3 regions of the Bradyrhizobium roseum genome follow, and region 2 is predicted to be linked to each of the others. Evidence: predicted binding sites of a transcription regulator. Region 2 holds the regulator's gene; each other region holds the start of a gene.
The links. The regulator PhoB, encoded in region 2, activates phosphate uptake and scavenging genes when phosphate is short. The targets are predictions, from matches to a motif close to TGTCATNNANCTGTCAT.

Region 1: a site for PhoB is predicted at 2,098-2,114, ahead of QUH67_RS20350 (DUF47 domain-containing protein). Genes of this name have one in related genera too.
Region 3: a site for PhoB is predicted at 2,407-2,423, ahead of QUH67_RS09315 (alkaline phosphatase D family protein). Genes of this name have one in related genera too.

Annotation. Positions count from the first base shown of each region.
Region 1 covers NZ_CP129212.1:4,216,797-4,221,347, reverse strand. The annotation lists gene QUH67_RS20365 (ABC transporter substrate-binding protein) at 1-76, shown strand, start outside; gene QUH67_RS20360 (branched-chain amino acid ABC transporter permease) at 146-1,033, shown strand; gene QUH67_RS20355 (branched-chain amino acid ABC transporter permease) at 1,035-2,003, shown strand; gene QUH67_RS20350 (DUF47 domain-containing protein) at 2,155-2,799, shown strand; gene QUH67_RS20345 (inorganic phosphate transporter) at 2,814-3,818, shown strand; gene sugE (quaternary ammonium compound efflux SMR transporter SugE) at 3,810-4,133, opposite strand; gene QUH67_RS20335 (peptide chain release factor 3) at 4,289-4,551, shown strand, end outside.
Region 2 covers NZ_CP129212.1:7,076,388-7,080,938, reverse strand. The annotation lists gene pstC (phosphate ABC transporter permease subunit PstC) at 1-125, shown strand, start outside; gene pstA (phosphate ABC transporter permease PstA) at 130-975, shown strand; gene pstB (phosphate ABC transporter ATP-binding protein PstB) at 972-1,793, shown strand; gene phoU (phosphate signaling complex protein PhoU) at 1,805-2,521, shown strand; gene phoB (phosphate regulon transcriptional regulator PhoB) at 2,532-3,236, shown strand; gene QUH67_RS33565 (GcrA family cell cycle regulator) at 3,415-3,924, opposite strand; gene QUH67_RS33560 (aspartate aminotransferase family protein) at 4,443-4,551, shown strand, end outside.
Region 3 covers NZ_CP129212.1:1,974,724-1,979,274, forward strand. The annotation lists gene QUH67_RS09300 (indolepyruvate ferredoxin oxidoreductase family protein) at 1-803, shown strand, start outside; gene QUH67_RS09305 (hypothetical protein) at 948-1,361, shown strand; gene QUH67_RS09310 (outer membrane protein) at 1,539-2,336, shown strand; gene QUH67_RS09315 (alkaline phosphatase D family protein) at 2,490-4,061, shown strand; gene QUH67_RS09320 (hypothetical protein) at 4,189-4,317, opposite strand.

The DNA.
Region 1 (4,551 bases), 2.9 Mb from region 2:
GCTGATCGGGACCACCCCGGCTGACCAGGCCTTCCGGCCGCTTTCGGAAAGCGCCTGCGCGCTGGTAAAGAAATAACAATGATGATGGCCTGCCGGCGTCGTGCCGGCGGACCATCGCGTCTTAAACGGGATTGAGTGCGAACAGATGCAAGCTCTATACGCCCAGCTCCTGGTGGGGTTGATCAACGGATCGTTCTACGCGCTGCTCAGCCTTGGGCTCGCCGTGATCTTCGGTATGCTCAACATCATCAATTTCGCGCACGGCGCGCTCTACATGATGGGCGCGTTCTGTGCGTATTTCCTGCTGCAACTGACCGGCATCGGTTACTGGTGGGCGCTTTTGATCGCGCCCATCGTGGTCGGCATCTTCGGCATGATCCTGGAGCGGACCATGCTGCAATGGCTGACCGGCCTCGATCATCTCTACGGATTGCTCCTGACCTTCGGCATCGCGCTGATCGTGCAGGGCGTGTTCCAGAACTATTTCGGTTCATCCGGACTGCCTTATGCGATCCCGGACTACCCGCAGATCGGCGACTGGCGCGGCCTGCAGGGCGGCATGAATCTCGGCTTCATGTTCCTGCCGGTCTATCGCGGCTGGGTGGTCATCTTCTCGCTCGTGGTCTGCATCGCCACCTGGTATCTGATCGAAAAGACCCGGCTCGGCGCCAATCTGCGCGCCGCCACCGAAAACCCGACCCTGGTGCGCGCGTTCGGCATCAACGTGCCGCGGATGATCACGCTGACCTACGGGCTCGGCGTCGGCCTCGCGGCGCTCGCCGGCGTGCTGTCTGCGCCGATCAACCAGGTGCGGCCGCTGATGGGCGCCGACCTCATCATCGTCGTGTTCGCGGTGGTGGTGATCGGCGGCATGGGATCGATCATGGGATCGATCATCACCGGCTTTGCCCTCGGCGTGATCGAGGGACTGACCAAGTATTTTTATCCCGAGGCTTCCAACACCGTGGTTTTCGTTCTGATGGTCCTGGTGTTGCTGATCAAGCCGGCGGGACTGACCGGACGGGCGGCCTGACATGAGCGCATTGACTGACGACACCCTGCCGGTAACGCCGCGTGCCGTGCGCGACGAGATGATCGTGTTTGCGGCGATGGCCGTGCTCCTGGGGTTGGTGCCGCTGACCGGCATTTATCCGTTCTTCGTGATGCAGGCCTTGTGCTTCGCGCTGCTCGCCTGCGCCTTCAACCTCCTGATCGGCTATGGCGGCCTGCTGTCGTTCGGCCACGCGATGTTTCTGGGCACCGCGGGCTATTGCACGGCCCATGCGCTCAAGGAGTGGGGGCTGTCGCCGGAACTCGGTATCCTGGTCGGCGTCGCAGCCTCCGCGGCGCTGTCCGTCGTCACCGGCTTCATCTCGATCCGACGCCAGGGCATCTACTTCTCGATGATCACGCTGGCGCTGTCGCAATTGCTCTACTTCATCTACCTGCAGGCGCCGTTCACCCACGGTGAAGACGGCATTCAGGGCATTCCGCAGGGCTACCTGTTCGGCATCTTCAATCTCGCCAAGCCGACGGTGCTCTATTATGTCGTGCTGGTCGGATTCCTCGCCGGATTTCTCCTGATCTATCGCACCATCAACTCGCCGTTCGGCGAGGTCCTGAAGGCGATCCGCGAGAACGAGCCGCGGGCGATCTCGCTGGGCTACAAGACCGACCAGTACAAGTTGCTGGCCTTCATCCTGTCCGGCACGCTGGCCGGATTCGCCGGTTCGCTGAAAGTGTTCGTGGCGCAGAACGCCTCGCTCACCGACGTGCACTGGACGATGTCCGGCGAAATCGTGCTGATGACGCTGGTCGGCGGTCTCGGCACCGTCTTCGGCCCCGTCGTCGGCGCTTTTGTCATCATCGCCATGCAGCAATATCTGGCCGGGTTCGGACAGTGGGTGACGGTGATCCAGGGTGTTATCTTTGTGGCCTGCGTGCTGACCTTCCGGCGCGGCGTCATCGGCGAAATCGCGCATTATTTGCGCCGTTCCCTGTAAAACGGTCGAGTTTGACGGCATTTTCGGCCTTATAAAGCGGTGGATGACCCGGTTCCCGGGTCATCCCGCGGCGCGCTTTTCACTCCGATAGTCTATGACAGTATTGTGACAGCCGTCCGGCGCCCCCCAGAACGATGGATTTTGACCAATGCTGATGCGCTGGTTTCGCGCCTTTCTGCCCAAGGAGGAACGGTTTTTCGACCTGTTTGACCGGCACGCCCAGACGGTCGTACAGGGGGCGCTGGCGCTTCAGGACATGCTGCGCGGCGGCGCGGAAACGCCGGTGTTCTGCCAGCGCGTCAACCAGTTCGAAAATGACGCGGACGGCATCACCCGCGAGGTGCTGACGGCGGTGCGGCGCACCTTCATCACCCCGTTTGACCGCGGCGATATCAAGAACCTGATCACGGCGATGGACGACGCGATCGACCAGATGCAGCAGACTGCGAAGGCAGTGGTGCTGTTCGAGGTCCGCACGTTCGAACCGCCGATGCGCGAGATCGGGACCCTGCTGGTCGAATGCGCCAATCTCGTCGGCCGCGCGCTGCCGCTGATGCAGTCGATCGGCAACAACGTCGCAATGCTGAGCGCCATCACCGAAGAGATCGGTAAGCTCGAAGGCCGCATCGACGATCTCCACGACATCGGACTGAAGGAACTGTATCTCAAGCACCGCAGCGGCAGCTCGATGGATTTCATCGTGGGCGCCGAAATCTACAAGCATCTCGAGAAAGTGTCCGACCGCTTCGATGACGTCGCCAATGAGATCAACTCCATCGTAATCGAACAGGTATAGGGCAGGGCCATCACGTGGATGCCACCCTCGCCCTGCCGGTTCTGGTCTTCCTGATCGCGGTCGCGCTGCTGTTCGACTTCCTCAACGGGCTGCACGACGCCGCCAATTCGATCGCGACGATCGTGTCGACGCGGGTGCTGCGCCCGCAATATGCGGTGTTGTGGGCCGCGTTTTTCAATTTCATCGCCTTCCTGGTGTTCGGGCTCCACGTCGCCAATACCATCGGCACCGGCATCATCGAGCCGAGTGTGGTCGATGCCAGCGTGATCTTTGCCGCGCTGGTCGGCGCCATCGTCTGGAATCTGATCACCTGGGCGCTCGGGATTCCCTCGTCCAGTTCGCATGCGCTGATCGGCGGGTTGGTGGGAGCGGGGATCGCTAAAGCCGGAATTTCAGCCGCAGTCTGGACCGGCCTGACCAAGACGCTGCTGGCGATCGTGTTGTCGCCGCTGGTGGGGTTCCTGCTGGCGCTGGTGCTGGTGGCGATCGTGTCCTGGCTGTCGGTGCGCTCGACGCCGTTTGCGGTCGACCGCGCGTTTCGTATCCTGCAATTCGTCTCGGCCTCACTCTATTCGCTCGGCCATGGCGGCAACGACGCGCAGAAGACCATGGGCATCATCGCCGTCCTGCTGTACTCGCAAGGGCATCTCGGCAGCGAATTCAGCATTCCGTTCTGGGTCGTGATCTCCTGCCAGGCCGCGATGGGGCTGGGCACGCTGATGGGCGGCTGGCGGATCGTCCGCACCATGGGGCTGCGGATCACCAAGCTGACGCCGATGCAGGGTTTTTGCGCCGAGACCGGCGGGGCGGCGACGCTGTTCATGGCGACCTATCTGGGGATTCCCGTCTCCACGACCCATACCATTACCGGCGCCATCGTCGGCGTCGGCGCAGCGCGGCGGGTTTCGGCGGTCCGCTGGAACGTGGCGAGTTCGATCGTCTACGCCTGGGTGATCACCATTCCGGCGTCCGCCATCGTGGCGGCGCTGACCTACTGGGCGGTGCAGTTGCTACGCTGATCCGCTGACGAGTTTGAGCCCGAGGATGCCTGCCACGATCAGTCCGATGCAGGCGAGGCGGGCAAGCGTGGCAGGCTCGCCGAACAGGGCGATGCCGAGGATCGCCGTCCCGACCGCACCAATACCGGTCCAGACCGCGTAAGCCGTTCCGATCGGCAGCGTTTTCAGGGCGAGGCCGAGCAGGACGATGCTCCCGGTCATCGCCGCCAGCGTGAGCACCGACGGTATCAGACGCGTAAAACCTTCGGTGTATTTGAGACCGATGGCCCAACCGATTTCGAGCAGACCTGCGGCAAACAACACAGCCCACGCCATCACGACCCTCCAAACCGGGCAGGGCCGTCCCCGCCAAAATGCCGTGAAAAGGAAGGTCGTCCTTCCACACGGCGATATGGGGCTGGTGAGCGGGTTCCACAATCACCAAATGAGGCTTGATTAGCCCAAATTTCCCTGCCAAACGCTCGTGCCTCATGTCCGACATCGTCATCAATGCCGAATCGCCGTCCCGCTCGCCGCTTGCCGATGAAGTGGCGCGGCGGCGCACGTTTGCGATCATTTCCCATCCGGACGCCGGCAAGACCACGCTGACCGAAAAGCTGCTGCTGTTCGGCGGCGCGATCAATCTGGCGGGGCAGGTCAAGGCCAAGGGCGAGCGTCGCAACACCCGCTCCGACTGGATGAAGATCGAGCGCGAGCGCGGCATCTCGGTCGTGACCTCGGTGATGACGTTCGA
Region 2 (4,551 bases):
AGAGCGATGGCTTGCATCAATCCGGCCTGATCCTGCTAGGCCTGCTGCTGTTCGTCTTGACCTTCTTCGTCCTGGCGGCCGCGCGCCTGATGCTGATGCGGCTGGAAAAGAAGGCGGGGAGCTAAGATTATGAACCCGATCTACGCATCCCGCCGCCGCAACAACATCATTGTTAAGTTTCTCTGCCTGGGCGCCGCCTTGTTCGGTGTCACCTGGCTGGCGCTGATCCTGTTCACGCTGTTCTACAACGGTCTCGCCGGGCTCAACCTCGCCGTCTTCACCCAGGATACGCCGCCGCCGGGTTCGACCGACGGTGGCCTGCGCAACGCCATCGTCGGCTCGATCATGATGACCGTGATCGGGGTCGGCATCGGCGCGCCGCTCGGCCTGTTCGCGGGAACCTATCTCGCCGAATACGGCAAGCACGACAAGCTGACGTCGGTGATCCGTTTCATCAACGACATTCTGTTGAGCGCGCCGTCGATCATTATCGGCCTGTTCATCTACGGCGCGATTGTGGTGCCGATGGGCGGCTTCTCGGCGTTCGCCGGCTGTCTGGCACTGGCCGTGATCGTGATCCCCGTGGTGGTCCGCACCACCGAGGACATGCTGGGACTGGTGCCCAATCCACTGCGTGAGGCAGCCTCCGCGCTCGGCCTGCCGCGCTCGCTGGTGATCCGGCGGATCGCCTATCGCGCCGCGCGCGCGGGCCTGATCACCGGCGTGCTGCTGGCGACAGCGCGCGTTGCCGGCGAGACCGCGCCGCTGCTGTTCACCGCGCTGTCGAACCAGTTCTTCAGTCTCGACATGACCAAAACGATGGCGAACCTGCCGGTCACCATCAACAACTTCGTGCAGAGCCCCTATGCCTACTGGAAGCAACTCGCCTGGAGCGGGGCGCTGCTGATCACGCTCACCGTATTGGCCCTGAATATTGGCGCGCGCGTTCTCGGCGCCGAGAGGACATCCAAATGACCGAACTCTCCGTATCCGTGAGTAATGCGAGCGGATCCGTTCCGCAGGTGGCGCTGCCCGAGGCGCCGCCAAAGGTGACCGCCCGCGGCTTGAATTTTTACTATGGCGAACATCACGCGCTGAAGGATATCAATCTGACGCTCGGCACCAACCGTGTCACGGCCTTCATCGGCCCGTCCGGCTGCGGCAAGTCCACGCTGCTGCGGATCTTCAACCGGATGTACGATCTCTATCCCGGCCAGAAAGCGACCGGCCAGTTGATGCTGGACCAGACCAACATTCTCGACCCCAAGCTCGACCTCAATCTGCTGCGCGCCCGTGTCGGCATGGTGTTCCAGAAGCCGACGCCGTTCCCGATGACGATCTACGAAAACATCGCCTTCGGCATCCGCCTCTATGAGAAGATCTCCAAGTCCGAGATGGACGGCCGGGTCGAGAAGGCGCTGCGCGGCGGCGCGCTGTGGAACGAGGTCAAGGACAAACTCAATGCCAGCGGCCTTTCGCTGTCCGGCGGCCAGCAACAGCGGCTCTGCATCGCGCGTACGGTCGCGGTGCGGCCGGAGGTGATCCTGTTCGACGAACCCTGCTCGGCGCTGGATCCGATTTCGACCGCCAAGATCGAGGAACTGATCACCGAACTGGCGGAGGACTACACGATCGCGATCGTCACCCATAACATGCAGCAGGCGGCGCGCGTCTCCGACAAGACCGCCTTCATGTATCTCGGCGAGTTGATCGAGTTCGACGACACCAACAAGATATTCACCTCCCCGAGCGATCGACGCACGCAAGATTACATCACCGGCCGGTTCGGTTGAGGAGATAGAAAATGGCTTCTGAACACACCGCCAAGGCGTTCGACAGCGACCTCCAGGAATTGACCCGTCTCGTCGCCGAGATGGGCGGCCAGGTCGAGCGCATGATCACCGAATCCGTCGACGCGCTGGTCCGCCGCGACGTCGCGCTCGGCAACCGCGTCGTCGCGGCCGATGTCGAGGTCGACCGTCTGCAGCACCTGATCGAGGAGCGCGCGGTGCTGACCATCGCACGGCGCCAGCCGATGGCGGTCGATCTGCGCGAGATCGTCGGCGCCATGCGTGTCGCCACCGACCTGGAGCGGATCGGCGATCTCGCCAAGAACATGGGAAAGCGCGTCGCCGCGCTGGAGAATGATTTTCAGCCGCTGAAGCTCATTCGCGGCCTGGAGCACATGACCGACCTGGTGCAATCGCAGGTCAAATCGGTGCTGGACGCCTATGCGGCGCACGACCTCCCGGCGGCGCTGGCGGTATGGAAGGGCGACGAGGAAGTCGACGCCATCTGTACCTCGTTGTTCCGGGAACTCCTGACCTATATGATGGAAGACCCGCGCAACATCTCGTTCTGCATTCACCTGATGTTCTGTGCCAAGAATATCGAGCGGATCGGCGATCACGCGACCAACATCGCCGAAACCGTGTTCTACATGATCGAAGGCCAGCAGATGCTCGACAAGCGCCCGAAGGGCGACATGACGACGTTTGCCACCACGTTGCCTAGTACTTGAGGAATAAAAGATGAGCGCGCGCATTATGGTGGTCGAGGACGAAGAAGCGCTGACCACGCTGTTGCGCTACAACCTCGACGCCGAAGGCTATGAGGTCGAAACCGTCGGCCGCGGCGACGATGCCGATACGCGGCTGAAGGAGCGCATTCCCGATCTCGTCGTGCTGGACTGGATGCTGCCGGGCCTGTCGGGTATCGAACTGTGCCGTCGCTTGCGGGCGCGGCCGGAGACCAAGCAGTTGCCGATCATCATGCTCACGGCGCGCGGTGAGGAGAGCGAGCGGGTGCGTGGCCTTGCGACCGGCGCCGACGACTACATCGTTAAACCGTTTTCGGTGCCGGAGTTGCTGGCGCGGGTGAAGGGTCTGCTGCGGCGGGCAAGCCCAGAGCGGCTCGCTACCGTCTTGACCTATGGCGATATCGAACTCGATCGCGAGAAGCGCCGCGTCGCGCGCTCGGGCCGCTCGATCGATCTCGGCCCGACCGAGTATCGGCTACTGGAATTTTTCCTGGAGCATCCCGGCCGCGTGTTCAGCCGCGAGCAATTGCTCGACAGCGTCTGGGGCCGCGACATTTACATCGACGAACGCACCGTCGACGTCCACATCGGCCGGCTGCGCAAACTCCTCAACCCGGGCCGCGAACAGGATCCGATCCGCACCGTGCGCGGCGCGGGATATGCGCTGGATGATCGGTTCGCGAAGGTGGAGTCGTAGCACGGCTCCAGTGCCTCACCCTGCATTCTATCGCCGTCCCCGCGAACGCGGGGAGCCATAACCACGAATCTCGATTGTTGAATTGAGCCCGGAGCTCACGCTCGCCAAAACCCCACACACCTGTGGTGATGGGCCCCTGCGTTTGCAGGGACGGCCGCTTTGGAGTATCGCGCGCGACTTAACGGGTCGGCTTCGGTGCCGCACGCCGCCGATCGGACGCCGGCTGATACGCCACGCGCGAGTGATGCGCGCAGTAGGGCAGTCCCGAAAGCGCCTTGCCGCCGCAGAAGAAGAATTCCGGGCTGGCGGGATCGCCGACCGGCCAGTGGCAGGTGGCTTCGTTGAGTTCGAGCAGCGACAGCCGCTGGCTCATCGGCACCACGTTGTCGAAGGCGATCGGATCGGGTTCGATCTCGACCTCGAAGGCGTGCGCCAGCGCGGTGTTGCCGCGCGAAACCGGGCGCGACACGCGCACCATCTGCTGGGCCGGGCGCGCCTTGCGCTGCCGCGGCGCGGCCGAGGAGGGTGACTTGGCGCGGCCGGAGAGGCCCAGCCGGTGCACCTTGCCGATCACAGCGTTTCGGGTCACATTTCCGAGTTCCGCGGCAATCTGGCTTGCCGACAAGCCGGCTTCCCAGAGCTTCTTCAGCTGCTCGACGCGATCGTCGGACCAGGTCAATACCGTCATCGTAGTCTTTCCTTCGCACCGCGCCGGCCGATATGGGGCAGCGCGGGCGACGTCATTCGTCTCAAAAAACCCTGCGGTCAGAATCCCTTAGCCCTCGCCGGGCGCGGAAAGCGCGCCCGAACGTGTACGCAATACAAAATGGACTCTTAGGGATAAAAACCGCCGCACGAGATGTCGTACCCGACAGCCCAAAAGCTACAATATGGCGTGACTCCGGCGCAAGAGTCCGCGCCCCAACGTCCACATGTTCCGACATGTAGGCACGATACTGCGTGTTTTCCACCACACCGCAATCCTACGGATTTAGCCCTCCTGAGATGCAGGAAAGGCGTGTTCCATGGCGTGTTGACAGCGCTCCGCGCCCACATAGAATGCCTCTCACGTGCCGCCCCAAAGAGGCGGCACGTTTCGTTTCGCAAGACCGGCTGTCGCCGCCTCGCGCCAAGGCACCGATGTCAAGGCACGGACGTGCTCCACGGCAGGTCTTGAAGACAGGGCTCGAACCTCAAGTGATTGCCATGACCCATAGCGCCGCCTCGCATTTGCTCCCCGTCTTTGCCAGGGTCGACCTCGGCTTCGAACGCGGCGAAGGCTGCTGGCTGACATCGACCGGTGGCGAGCGCTATC
Region 3 (4,551 bases), 2.2 Mb from region 2:
AGGCGATCATGAAGGCGATCGAGCTCAATGGCGCGGCCATCGAAATGAACAAGCTCGCCTTCTCCTGGGGCCGGCTCGCCGCTCACGACCTGCAGCGCGTCGTCACGGCGGCCCGCTTCAAGAACTCGGGAGCGGCGCCGGCCAAGCGGACGCTCGACGAGAGCATCGCGTTCCGTTCCAAATTCTTGACCGACTATCAGGACGAGGCCTATTCCAAGCGTTACCTGGCCGAAGTCGAGCGCGTTCGCGTGGCGGAAGCCAAGGGGTCGCCGGGGTCCCATGAGCTCACCGAGGCCTTTGCAAAAGGCCTGTTCAAGCTGATGGCCTACAAGGACGAATATGAAGTCGCCCGGCTTTATTCGGACGGGGAGTTCGGCAAGGCGCTGAAGGAACAGTTCGACGGTGACCCGAACGTCAAGGTCAGCCTCGCGCCGCCGCTGTTGGCGAAGCGGGACAAGGTGACCGGCCATTTGCGCAAGCGCGAGTTCGGCCCCTGGATCTTTCGCGCCTTCGAACTGCTGACGCGACTCAAGTTCCTGCGTGGAACGGCGTTCGATCCGTTCGGCTACACGGCCGAGCGGCGGATGGAGCGCGCGTTGCCGGGCGAATATGGCGCCATGATCTTTCGCCATCTCGATCGGGCGAAGCCGCAGGACTGGCCGCGGCTGGTGGCGCTGGCGAAATCAGCGGAACTGGTGCGCGGCTACGGCCACATCAAGGACGTCAACGTCGCCAAATTCCGCGCCGAATGCGCACGGCTGGAAGCATCGATCGGCCAGCCGGTGGCGCAGGCGGCTGAATAGGTCGTGTTCACTCGGCTTGGAAGTTTTCCACAGCCGGGGCTCACCCTTCGCTAACCTTGCGGCAGGGAATGGCTGGAATTATCCGGCCGGCTTCCTACATGATGGCCGGGCATTCATCTTTCAGTTGATTTCAGGAGGCCGACGATGGGCCTGAAAAACGCTATTTCTGCAGCGCTTTGCACAGGGCTCCTGATATCGGGCGGCGCCGCGCTGGCGGATGAATATCGCGCCAGCCAGTTCCTCGGCCTCGATCTGTCCCAGGCCGTGCTCTCACCTAAACGGCTCGGCCCGGAGACGCAGTTCGCGCCCGTGCGCATCGAGGCGCGGAGCGACAGCCGGCCGGTGAAGACGGAACGCGTGGTGGTGGCGAAGGAAGCCGCGCCCCAGCCGCAGACCGCGGAGGAGCGTGTCGAGAAACCGCGCGCCGCAAAACCGCGTGTCGCCGCCCGCACCAGGCTGGCGCGACCCCGCAGCAACCCGCTCGACGCCCAGGCACGCGACACACGGATCCAGACCTGGCCGTGTAAGTCGGGTGCCATCTGCGGCTGGCAACGGTGATCTCGATTGACGACCTCCTGCGAGTGCGCCCTCTACGTCGACGAGAGATTTTGTAGGTACTAAAATACCCTTTTTGCACTTTTTGGTTGCCCCTGTTGCGGTTCCACTACAGCGCCCTTCCGGGAACTCGGGCATTGTGTGTCGGAACATGGCTGAATTCTTGAAGGGCGGGGCAAGATGAAGACAATCGCAGCTGCGGCATCGATTTTCCTGGCGGGCTCACTCGGCGCCTTCGCGGCGGACATGCCGGCCCGCTACACCAAGGCCCCTGCGGCAGCGGCGGTGTACAACTGGACCGGCTTCTACGTCGGCGGCAATGTCGGATACGGCTGGGGCCGTTCGGATCTGCGCACGACGCTTGACCAAAACAGCAGCTGGGCGGGCGAAGGCGCCGCGTTCCAGAATCAATTCATCGCCATCAGCAACAACCGGCTCGATCCGGCCGGCGTCGTCGGCGGTCTGCAGGCTGGCTATAATTGGCAGAACGGGGCCGGGGTTTTCGGCATCGAGGCCGACATCAATGGCTCGGATCTCAGGCAGCGCGTGGTGTATACGGCCGCCAATCCGCCCACCACCCGCACGTTCAACGAAAGCATCAAGAACGACTGGTTCATGACCGTGCGTGGACGCGCCGGTGTGGCGTTCAATACGACGCTGCTCTACGCCACCGGCGGTCTTGCGGTCGGCAACGTCAGTGGAAGCTGGGATCTGACCTCGGCAAACGGTTATGCGAAGACCGGCTCGGCCAACGAGACCCGAGTTGGATGGACGGTCGGCGCGGGTGTCGAGCATGCGTTCGCGCCAAGATGGACGGTCAAGCTCGAATATCTCTACACCGATCTCGGCTCGATCAACTATACGTCGGCTTACGTGCCCGGCAGCACCTTCGCGCCTCCGGGCGCCAACTATGTCGAACGCATTTCCCAGGACTTCACCTTCCATACCGTCAGGGCCGGTGTGAACTACAGGTTCTGAGGTTCGGGCGACGCGCACCAAGCGGCACTCCAGCCGCGCCAAATGCCTGCACGGCGATGATGCGCTCGCGCGTCATCCACCTGTCGTAAAACCTTCGGCCTACATTCAAATTGCTCGGGCACACCGTCGTCATGATTCGACGAGGGTGCTTCGATGCCGATTGCGATACGCGGCGGTCAGGCTGTTAACCGGCGCCAATGGCTGGTCCGCTCCGCCGCGACGTGCGCGGTCGCCGGTCTTGGCAGCCTCGCCAGACCCTACCTCAGCCGCGCCGCCGATCGTCCGCTGATCACGAGCGGCATCCAGTCCGGCGACGTTTCGGCCGACTCCGCCGTGATCTGGGCCCGCGCCGACCGCGCCGCGCGCATGCAGGTCGAGTGTTCGGCCGACGAAGCTTTCAAGACGATTATTGGCTCGGCAACCGGCGACGCCCTGCCGAACAGCGACTTCACCGCAAAAGTTATGCTTCACGATCTGCCGGCCGGGCAGGACATCTTCTATCGCGTGCGGTTCGAAAGTGGCGACGGCATCGCCGGCGAGATCCAGCGCGGCCATTTCCGCACCGCGCCCAGTGCGCGCGGCAACCTGTCCTTCGCCTGGTCGGGCGATACCGCGGGGCAGGGCTGGGGCATCGACGAAAATCGTGGCGGGATGCGGACTTACCGCACCATGCTCGACAACCGTCCTGACTTCTTCATCCATTGCGGCGACCACATCTATGCGGATTGTCCGGTGGAGCGGGAATTGAAGCTGCCCAATGGCGAGGTTTGGCGGAACATCATCACCGAAGAGAAATCGGTGGAAGCGCACACCCTCAACCAGTTCCGCGGCAACTACAAATACAACTGGCTCGACCGAAATTTCCGCGCCTTCCATGCCGCCGTGCCGATGTTCGCGCAATGGGACGATCACGAGGTCACCAACGACTGGGCGCCGGGCGGCACCGCCGACGAAACCGGCTATGCCGAGGACGGCAGCTCGCTGCTGGTGGCGCGGGCGCGCCGCGCGTTCCACGAATTCATGCCGATGCGCGCGGTGCCCGCCCGGGACGGCCGGATCTATCGCAAGATCGCCTACGGCCCGCTGCTCGACATCTTCATGCTGGACATGCGCAGCTACCGCGATTCCAGCTTCAACAAGCGCGACGACCACAGCGAGGCCTGCATCCTCGGTGCGGCGCAACTGGCCTGGCTTAAGCGCGAACTGGTGGCGTCCGATGCGACCTGGAAGGTGATCGCCGCCGACATGCCGATCGGCCTGTTCAGCGAGGACGGCATTGCGCTCGGCGACGGCCCGCCGGAGCGGCGCGAGCATGAGATCGCCGATCTATTGTCGTTCATGAAACGCGCCGGCATCCGCAACACGGTGTGGCTGACCGCCGACATGCACTACACGGCGGCGCACCATTACGATCCGAACCGCGCGGCCTTCCAGGATTTCGAACCGTTCTGGGAATTCGTCAGTGGCCCCCTGCATGCGGGCACCTGGGCGCCGGCCCCGCTCGACAATACGTTCGGGCCAAAGGCGATGTTCCAGAAGGGCTGCGACGGCGAAAACCTCGCGCCCTGTTACGGCATGCAGTTCTTCGGCCGCGTCGACATCGACGGCAGGACCGAAGTGATGACCGTGACGCTGAAGGACGTCGACAACCGCGACCTCTGGTCGGTCGATATCGAGCCGCGCCAGGATGCGCGGCCCGGCCGGATCATGGCGCAGCATATCTGAGAGGGGCAGAATCCGCAGATATTGTAGCCCACATGAGCTCTTGCGATATGCGGGTCGGTGAAAGAGCGGCCCCCGCATGTCGCAAACGCTCATGCGGGCTACATCAGCGCCGAACCGCAGGGTGGCTTCAGGACCTCGCCACGAGATAACCGATCGCCACTATCAGCACAGAAATCGTCAAGACCACGCCGAGTACGGCGGCGATGATCGCCGGCAGTTGGTGGGCATCCAGCCATCGTTGCAAAGCCTTGACCATCGCTCCCCCTGACCTGATGCTGACTAAGCCGCAGCTTGTACGCAGAGCATTTCAATAGCGATCAATTTCGCCCAGTGAAATAGCCGGCGCATGGGTCTTTCGTCGCGGGCCTGCTGCGCCGGAACGCCCGCACGGCCTTGCCGAAGCACGGCCGTTGTGCAAATCCCGGTCCGGGCCGGCTTGCGGGTCATTCTTTTCCGCTCGCCGGAATTCGGGTTTCCACTACACACCGGC